3 regions of the Desulfovibrio sp. JC022 genome follow, and region 1 is predicted to be linked to each of the others. Evidence: riboswitches for the same ligand, from Rfam matches in the RefSeq annotation. Region 1 holds a riboswitch; each other region holds the start of a gene.
What was found. A riboswitch is a leader RNA that binds a small molecule or an ion and turns the genes downstream of it on or off. The one in region 1 is predicted to bind cobalamin.
Positions count from the first base shown of each region.

Region 2: it holds a riboswitch for cobalamin, as region 1 does, so the genes downstream of both, FMS18_RS06330 (ribonucleoside triphosphate reductase) here and FMS18_RS00930 (ribonucleoside-diphosphate reductase) in region 1, are expected to answer to the same signal.
Region 3: it holds a riboswitch for cobalamin, as region 1 does, so the genes downstream of both, FMS18_RS03265 (sirohydrochlorin cobaltochelatase) here and FMS18_RS00930 (ribonucleoside-diphosphate reductase) in region 1, are expected to answer to the same signal.

Region 1 covers NZ_VOPZ01000001.1:227,796-231,071, reverse strand. Annotated here, with positions in the region: gene FMS18_RS00940 (citrate synthase) at 1-1,111, shown strand, start outside; tRNA gene FMS18_RS00935 (tRNA-Leu) at 1,324-1,410, shown strand; cobalamin riboswitch at 1,563-1,697, shown strand; gene FMS18_RS00930 (ribonucleoside-diphosphate reductase) at 1,986-3,276, shown strand, end outside.
Region 2 covers NZ_VOPZ01000003.1:250,468-253,743, forward strand. Annotated here, with positions in the region: gene FMS18_RS06325 (methyl-accepting chemotaxis protein) at 1-646, shown strand, start outside; cobalamin riboswitch at 912-1,070, shown strand; gene FMS18_RS06330 (ribonucleoside triphosphate reductase) at 1,294-3,276, shown strand, end outside.
Region 3 covers NZ_VOPZ01000002.1:62,927-66,202, forward strand. Annotated here, with positions in the region: gene FMS18_RS03260 (iron ABC transporter permease) at 1-316, opposite strand, end outside; gene FMS18_RS03265 (sirohydrochlorin cobaltochelatase) at 335-1,237, opposite strand; cobalamin riboswitch at 1,340-1,543, opposite strand; gene FMS18_RS03270 (MATE family efflux transporter) at 1,617-2,948, opposite strand; gene trmFO (methylenetetrahydrofolate--tRNA-(uracil(54)-C(5))-methyltransferase (FADH(2)-oxidizing) TrmFO) at 2,951-3,276, opposite strand, start outside.

The DNA of each region.
Region 1 (3,276 bases):
TGTGGATGGCGAAAAAGGAATCCTGCGCTATCGCGGTTATCCCATTGAAGATCTTGCCAAACACGGTAAGTTTATTGAAACAGCATGGCTGCTCATCTTCGGTGAACTGCCCCTTAAGGAAGACCTGACCCGCTTCTCCGCCCTGCTCACCGCCGAGGAACTTATTCACGAGGACCTGCGTCACCACTTCGAAGGTTTCCCTGCCCACCGCAACCAGCCGATGGCAATCCTTTCCGCGGTAATCAACGCGCTGGGAAGCCATAACCCGGACCTTTACGACATCAACGACAAGTCCGAATTTTTCCTTGCTGTGGGCAAAATCATCTCCAAAGTGCGCACCATTGCGGCATTTTCCTACCGCAAATCCATAGGGCGTCCCTTTGTATACCCGGACCCGGAGCTGAGCTACTGCCACAACTTCCTGCATATGATGTTCTCAATCCCCTACAAACAGTATGATCCGCCCATTGAAGCTGTAAAAGCACTCTCGCTCATCTTCCAGCTCCACGCGGACCACGAGCAGAACTGCTCCACCTCCACTGTAAGGATGGTCGGCTCCACTCAGGCGAACATTTTCGCCTCCGTGTCATCCGGCATCTGCGCTCTCTGGGGCCGGTTGCATGGCGGAGCTAATGCCGCAGTCATCGACATGCTCGAAACCATCCAGAACGGCGACTATACCATCGATGAGTACATTGAGAAGGTCAAAAAGAAAGAGTGCCGACTCATGGGCTTCGGGCACCGCATTTACAAAAGCTTTGACCCGCGCGCAAAAATTCTCAAAAAAGCCACCCACGACCTCTTGCAGCACGGCTTCAGTGATGAACTGCTGGATATCGCCATGAAGCTGGAAGAACGCGCTCTTTCCGATGAATACTTTACCGAGCGAAAACTCTACCCCAACGTGGACTTCTATTCCGGCATCATTCTGCGCGCACTGGGAATCCCGGTAACCATGTTCCCGGTAATGTTCGCCATCGGGCGCATGCCCGGTTGGATTGCCCACTGGTACGAAGATTACACCAACCCGGCAGCAAGAATTAATCGCCCGCGCCAGATTTACACTGGCGAAACTCCCAGAAATTACGTACCTATAGATTTCAGGAAGTAAATCTAGTCAGTATCGGTCCTGGGCTTATCCGGCCCCGGAGCGATGGATATACCTACCCGGATATGCCCGTAATCCCGCCCCGTACAAGGGATGAGATTACGGGCAATACTTTTTTGAGCAGTTCGAAATTTTAATTATTTTCAAAAAAATCAAAATTAATTAAAAAAAAGCTTGCAATTTACACACGATATTTATAAACAATTCTTCGCCGTGCCGAAGTGGTGGAATTGGTAGACACGCTAGGTTCAGGGTCTAGTGGAGGTTTCTCCGTGGAAGTTCGAGTCTTCTCTTCGGCACCATATTTCAGAAAAAGCCGCAACAAATGTTGCGGCTTTTTTGTGTTCTTGGCCCTGACAACAAGTCAGCCCTACTGCCCATTGGGCTAAGGATCTTTCTGCTGAAAAACAGCTAAAAATTATTGACCGCAGATGAAGTTTTGTTAAACTTTTGCTCGTTGTTTTTCACTTCAGGATTTTTTGAAAATAAGGGAACCCGTTTAAAATGCGGGGCGGTTCTGCCGCTGTGATTCCTGTCCTTTTAAGGAACAGGAAAAGCCAGCACCCCGGCCTGAAGCTATCTGCTGTATGCAGAAAATTACCACCTCCCGGACGCTCCTTTTCAGGCATGCTCTCCGGCTTCAAAAAACAGGTTATGCCTTCTGGGCCTCCTGCACCACAAATCAAAATTCTATCCCCACTATGGGATTATTGTTGCCGGCAAATGTTTTTCGTTTATGAATTTTCATTCGCCTCAAGACTATGGTTTGCTTTGTAAATTTCACAGCATCCAAGAATACTCATGCGCCCTTGCTTTTAAAAGCAGCTAATTTTGACCTCAGGGCCCAAAAAAAGCCCTTTATAGGATATTCATCATAATGACCGAACAATCTGTAATCACCCGCGAATCAGCGAAAATGGCTCTTGAAGAACACACCCGTTTTCAGGAAACCGTCAGTTCCAAGAAATACCAGATACGCGACCGCAAAGGACGTCTTCAGGAACACTCATTTACTGACGTTAAAAACAGACTCTGCCGTGAATTTTTAAAACATTCCCGTTTCGAAAATCAGGAAAATGAACAGGTTTGCGAAATGCTCCAATCCGGGCGTTTCATTCCTGCCGGTTCCATACTTTCCGGCCTTGGCAATGAACATGCGAAATGTTCGCTGAGCAACTGCTATCTGGCCAAGATTGAATCTGATTCCCTTGAAGGAATTTTCGAAGCCCAGAAAAAACTGGCCCGCACATATTCCTATAGAGGCGGCAGCGGCATCGACATCACCATCCTGCGCCCTTCCGGTGATCCGGTAAACAACGCTGCGGTGACTTCTTCCGGGGCTGTAAGTTTCATGCCCCTTTTCAGTGAGCTGACCAATACCATCGGGCAGAACGGCAGACGCGGCGCGCTGATGATCTCTCTGGACATCCGCCACCCGGAAACCCGCCGTTTCATCTGGTGCAAGAGCAAGCCTGAAGAAATTTTCGGAGTTGATTCCCTGACAGGTAAAATTCAGGACGTTTTCGGTGCCAACATCAGCCTTAAAGTTACCGATGACTTCATGCGGGCTGTTGAAGAAGATAAGGACTGGACTTTTATTTTCCCCGACAGATTTAAAATCAGCGGTAAGATTTGCGATGAATCCACCCTGCAACTGCTGCCGGAAGTATACAAGGCCCTTGATCCGCAGGTCGGGGACCGTCTTGAGGCTGAAATTATCTACAAAGTCATCGGCACAGACCCCAAAAAGCAGCTGGTCAAAGTACAACCGGATCTTCCGGTCAACGATGAGAACACTCGCCTTGCCGACGAAACCCTGACCTTTTCCCTTTCCAGAAAACGCAACGAAACATCGGACATATTCGATCCGGTAAAATCCGTTTACAACGAACTCTGGGACGGTGATTACAGCCGCTGGCAGGAACTGAAACTTCCGCTTAAAGAATACGACACCGTCAAAGCTCGCGACCTGCTTGAAGAAGTCAGTGAATCCGCATGGAAATCCGGTGATCCGGGAATCCTTTATCAGGACACCACCCAGCGCAACACCCCCGGCACATACATAGATCCCCTGCGTCTCAAGCCCATGTCCACCAATCCCTGCGGCGAGCAGGCACTCGGCTACTGGAGCAACTGTTTGCTCGGAGCCATGGTTTTGTACCGGTACG
Region 2 (3,276 bases), on a different contig from region 1:
CGCCAATAGGGGTGCGGAAATGACCGGGGAAGCGATTAATTCCATTTTCAGTGTCAAGGAGCAGAGTGACCGGTTGAAGGATAGTCTTAACCAGATGAATGTCAGGGTTGAAGATATTGGCCGGATCATGTCTGTGGTCAGTGATATTGCGGATCAGACAAATTTGCTGGCCCTTAATGCGGCTATTGAGGCTGCCCGTGCCGGGGATGCCGGGCGCGGCTTTGCAGTGGTAGCCGATGAAGTACGAAAATTGGCAGAAAAGACCATGGACGCCACCAAGGATGTGGGCCTCGTGGTTGAGGCTATTCAGGAAAGTTCCCACGCCAATGTGCAGAGCATGGAAGAGGCTGCGACGTCTGTGCTGGACAGTACCCGGTTGGCGGAACAGGCCGGGGATGCTCTTGAGGAGATTGTCAGCCTCGTGAATGGGGTTACCGGACAGGTCCGGAATATTTCTGCTGCTGCGGAAGAACAGTCCGTGTCATCGGACCAGATTAATTCTTCATCCAGGAATATTAACCAGATGGCAGAATTGACCACCAAATCCATGGAAAAATCCAACGATTCAGCAAAGGATCTTTCTATTCTAGCTATGGAGTTGCGTTCATTGATTGACGGATTGCGCGAAGAGTCCCGAGCTTCTTGATCTTTATCTCAGATAAAAAGTGTTTTTGTTTTCAGGTTAAAAATAATTTCAGCCGGACTAATTCGTCCGGCTGAAATTATTCGAAAACGGCTAAAGGATTTTGTCTCTAAATCAGGGCCTTAAGATGTTTTGAACACCAAACGAACAATTGTGGAAAACTGCTGTTCAACACGAGTTATGCCAAGCACCCCAAGGGCTGACAGGGTGTTGTATAAGAAAAAGTCTAGAGAGTCTTGACCGTATTTTCTAGTCTGTTAGACTGCTTTCAGTCGTCAGCACTTCAGGAATCCGTTTCTGCTTTCTGAGCATCAAAAACGGACCAGTCGGGAACCCGGTTTGAATCCGGGGCGGTTCTGCCGCTGTCAGGGAAGCATTTTTGTGCGTATCCCGAGCCAGCACTCCGACCTGAAGCATTGCCTGTCCTTTATGGCAGGTCGAATCAAACCGACCGAAAGTTTGTTTCTGACATTCTTCCGGTTTCAAAAGTCCTGCGGGATGAGCCTTCCGGGCCCCTGCACCTAATGCACACCACCATAAGACACGGCTGAGCCGTGGGCTTGCAATCTGGGGAGGTTGCTTCCTTTTCTGCGTTCTTTTTTCGGCGTGGACGGTGATGTGTGCGGACAAATTTTTAATCAGGTAATTAAATGCCCAAACAAATTCTCAAACGTGACGGTTGTCTCGAATCATGGTCCACTGAGCGTATCTCAGAAGCAATTTTTAAAGCTCTCAAAGCCAGCGGAATCAAAGATCCTCTGCTGAGTAAGCGTCTCGGACGTAAAGTTGAGCATAAGCTCGCTGAAGTCGATGTGCCCGAACAGGAAATGGTTCAGGATATGGTTCAGCTGGTTCTCATGGAGAACCGTCTTTACTCTGTTGCCGAACGTTATATAATTTACCGCGAAAAACGTCGCGAACTGCGCCGCCAGGATGAAACTTACCTCGATATCGCCGGAACCATTGAAAGTTACCTTGACCGTTCCGACTGGCGTGTAAATGAAAATTCCAACATGGGCCATTCCTTTCAGGGACTGATGCTGCACATGTCCGGAGCTGTTCAGGCCCGTTACTGCCTTGAAAAATATCCCGAAGAAATCAGGCTGGCCCACGAGCACGGCTATTTCCATATTCATGACCTTTCCTTCGGCCTTGCCGGATACTGCGCCGGTTGGTCCCTGCGTGATCTGCTGCTGGACGGTTTCGGTCTCAAGGGCCGTTGTTCTTCCGGTCCGGCACGTCATTTTGATTCCGTAACCGGACAGATGGTCAACTTCCTCGGCACTCTTCAGAACGAATGGGCCGGTGCGCAGGCTTTCAACAACGTTGATACCTACCTCGCTCCCTTCATCCGTCACGACGGTCTGGATTATGACCGTGTGAAGCAGATTGTGCAGAAATTGATCTTCAACCTGAACACCACCTCCCGTTGGGGCGGACAGAGTCCGTTCACCAACTTCACCTTTGATATGGTTCCGCCTAAGCATATTGCTACCGAACCCGTTATCATCGGCGGAGAATTTCAGGACACCACTTACGGTGAGTACCAAGAAGAAATGGAGATGATCAACCGCGCCTTTGTTGAAGTCATGCTTGAAGGTGACTCCGATGGCCGCATCTTTTCTTTCCCCATTCCTACATATAACGTTACCCCGGATTTTCCGTGGGAAAGTGAAGTGGGCGAGCTGCTCTTGCAGATGACCGCCAAATACGGCGCGCCTTATTTCCAGAACTTTATCAACTCCGACCTCAATCCCGAGGACGTGCGTTCCATGTGCTGCCGTTTGCAGATGGACCTGCGTGAGATCCGCAAGAAAACCGGTGGTTTGTTCGGTGCCGGGGACCTGACCGGTTCCATCGGTGTTGTTACCTTGAACCTGCCCAAACTGGCTTACCTCGCACAGGGTGAGGAAGATTTCCTCGACCTGATCACCGAGTACGCGACTCAGGCCAAGGACTCCCTTGAGTACAAGCGCAAGCTGGTTTCCGCCAACTTTGAGAGCGGCATGTTCCCCTTCTCCCAGCGCTACTTGAAGAACGGCTTCAAAGGCCACTTCTCCACCATCGGACTCATCGGCGGTAACGAAGCCTGCCATAACCTGCTGGGCAAAGGTATTGATACCCCTTCCGGTTCACGTCTCATGCAGAGGGTTCTGCATCACCTGCGCGACCTGACCGTGGAATTTCAGGAAGAAACCGGAAACCTCTTCAACCTTGAAGCTACTCCGGGTGAAGGTACCTGCTACCGTCTGGCTAAGATCGATAAGAATCTTTATGCCGATATTTACACTTCCGGTGAAGGTACCCCGTACTACACCAACTCCACCTTGTTGCCGGTTGGTTCTACCGAGGACGTTGTCTACGCCCTTGAACACCAGAACGATTTGCAGACCCTGTACAATGGCGGAACAGTATTCCATTCCTTCCTCGGTGAGGCTATTCCCGATACCACCGCGCTCAAGAACTTCATCATTAAAGCCATGACTAATACCAAGATTCCTTACATCTCGGTAACTCCGACCTTTTCGGTCTGCGAAGATCACGGCTATCTTTACGGTGAGCATTTTGAATGCCCTGAATGCGGTAAGGATGCCGAGGTATATACCCGCATTGTGGGTTACTACCGTCCGGTA
Region 3 (3,276 bases), on a different contig from region 1:
CGCTGCTAACTCCAAGAGTAAACGGATCAGCCAAAGGGTTGCGCAGGATGCCCTGATAAACAGTCCCGGCAACAGCAAGCGACATTCCCACCAAAAATGATAGACAAACCCGGCTGAGTCGCAGATCGATAATGATAAAAGAAAGTGCTGAATCAACTTTATCTGCACCCAAACCCAAAGCAGTCTTAAAGGCCGCCAAGACCTGAGCAGATTCAGTAGGATAAGCCCCGAAAAGACAGGCGGCGAAAATGGAAATCGGCACGAGCAATGACAGTACAATGACTGCCTGCGCCCTTCTGTTACCTGAAAATTCCATCATCACCGCCCGGTTTAATTAATGGTCGCCAAGGTGCTTGAAAGCAACCTTGAGGTGATCAACCCAGATGTCCAAAACCTGCGGAAATTCAGCGGTTCCCTTAAGCACGGGAACACACTTGTAACCCAGCTTGGACAGCTCGGATTTCCATGAATCAGCCTCATCTCCTGCCATATCGTTACGGGCATGGTCACCTGCAACAGACATGTAAGGCATGAGGTAGACTTTCTTGGCTTTGCTCTTTTTGAGCAGAACTTTAACGTCATCAAGGGAAGGTGCGCCTTCAACTGTACCAACGAAAATATTGGAATCAACCTTGGAAAAGTAATCCTGAGAAGCGGGATAGTAGATATTAGCGGCGTGGTGGGTTCCGTGACCCATAAGTACAACAGCATCCTTGGCCTTACGGTCCTTGGGTATGTTGGCGATAATGGCCTTCACAGTGCGCTGCATATCTTTGTCGGAATAAAGAAGCGGCTTGCCTACGGTAACTTTGCTCATGCCTTTGGGCATACCTTCAAACCTTTTTACGGTGTCACTGATGCCCTCAAATTCCTCACCGGGGATGGTGTGCAGGGACTGCACTGCAACATGGGTGAAACCTTCATCCATCATCTTGGTCATAGCCATAACCGGGGAATCCACAGCACGGCCTTCTTTTGCCAGAATATTTCTGATGATAGCGGAAGAATAGGACCAACGAACAGGTACACCGGGAAAAGCCTTTTTCACGGCCTTGTCGATTGCATCAAACGCAGGTTTGGTTTCAACCATGCTGGAACCGAAAGCGGACAGCATAATACCTTTTTTTACAGACTTTCCTTCACCATGTCCGGCCATGGCAAATGAAGGGATCAGCAGAAAACAAACCAGAATAAATGCGGGGATGAACTTGAATTTGTCCCCAAAACGGCACTGCATAACAGTCTCCTCAAATTGGGGGGCTTAAAAAAAGGTAAACCACACACGCGAGTGCATGCGCAGCAATTTCTGACAGGTAAAAGCCCCGTTAACCGTCAGAATGATCGTGATTTGCACCCGGGCAGGTCTTCCGACTCGTCCTATTCCACCCGGCCTTCCCGAAAATTAATTCAGTGGCACACGGAACCGGAATTATTCCGGTCACACGGGATGAAACCTTGCAGGACTCACGGCGGCGGGTCCGTCCCCGACTTTAACGGGGTTCCCTATTAAGCTCGTGAGAGCACCTCAGGCAAAAGCTAGATATGATTGTTCACTCGCATTGTCAATGCAGACGGCTGATATACACTATCTTAGCTGTCTGATAATTTTAGCCCTGTTAACGCGCGGCCAACGGCCCGTCCCCGATTCCGGGCCAAATACGGATCATACCCAACAATGCACGCAGGCTGGTCCAAATCCCGGCAACAACCCAGATCCAGAACAACATATGCTGCGGATGAAACCAATCTACCACATAAAGGAGTCCGACACTTGTAAGAACCGCAATGAGCATGGCATTCCGCAGATAGCGGTAATCACCGGTTCCAAGATGGATTCCGTCGGTAGCGAAGGAGAGCGCGTTGATGGGCTGCAAGAAAGTGACTGCCAGCCATGCAGGTCCGAAAACCATGGCGGATTCTTCCGGTACCAGCAACCAGACCACAGGCTGCTGTCCCAGATACATACCGATGGTCAGCACAACCCCGGTGGCGAAGCTCCATTTACAGACCAGTGCCGCGACTTTACGCGCGGTCACACGATCGGCACGGCCCACAAAATAGCCCACCAGCGACTGTCCGCTGATAGCAAAAGCATCTAGAAAAAGAGCCAGAAAAACAAAAAACTGGCGGATAGCCTGATGCGCCGCACCGGATTCCGCCCCGGCTTTAGTAGCAAAACGGGTACAGAGCAGCAAAAACATACAGACGCACCCGGTACGCACAAACATATCACCGCCGATAACAAAAAGCCTGCGTGCGTCAGCAAAGCTGAATCCGGTATTAAATCCATAATGTTTACGAACAACCAGCACCGCCCAAACCGCACCAATCCATTGACTAATGGAACTTGCCAGAGCAGCACCGCCCACCCCCATAACGGGAAACGGTCCCTTACCGAAAACAAGGCACCAGTCCAGCACGACGTTGATCACATTCATGCCCACCGCAATCCACAGCGGGGAGCGCATATCCTGATAACCGCGCAAAGACCCAAAGCAGGCAAGAACAATCAATACAGCCGGTCCACCCAGCAAACGGTAGCTCATGTAATCTACTGCCAGATTGCGAACAGCACCTTCTCCGCCCATCATCACCGCAATACTGCTTAGAAATGGATAGACAAAAACAATCAAAGCCAATCCCAGCACAGCGGAAATGCCCGCAGCCATCCAGCCAAGGGACGAAGCCCGTTCAAGATCGTCCTTACCCAAGGCATGCGAAACTTCAGTCTGGGTGCCGATGCCCAGAAATCCAAAAATCCAAAAGACAGACGAGAATACAATGGTCCCGATACCAAGCGAGGCCAGCGCTTCCGGGCCGAGTTTGGCAACAAATGCAGTATCCACCAGCCCGGTCAAAGGCTCGGCGACCATAGAAAAAAGAACCGGAATTGCCAAAGTAAGCAATGTCCGGTTCGGTTTAATTTCAAAGGGATGTTTTTGAGTCATTACTATTTAATATTCTCTTCAAACCAAGCTTCAAATAATTCCATAGCACGTTTGCCGTAGAGTTCTTTACGAACCCGTTTAGGTGCGCGCTTATTCAATGCAGGCATGAGTCCGAACTGGACGTTGGAGGGTTGGAAATTCTTTTTCTTTTCGCGCAAATGCCCGAGCAATGCGCCCATGGAGGTTTCCGGCGGCGGTGCGGGAAGTTCATTGCCTTTGGCCTGCTCTGCAAGCATGCGTCCTACCCAGAGACCGCAGGCTGCGGATTCAAGATAGCCTTCCACACCGGTAATCTGTCCGGCAAGATGAATACGCGAATCAGCCTTGA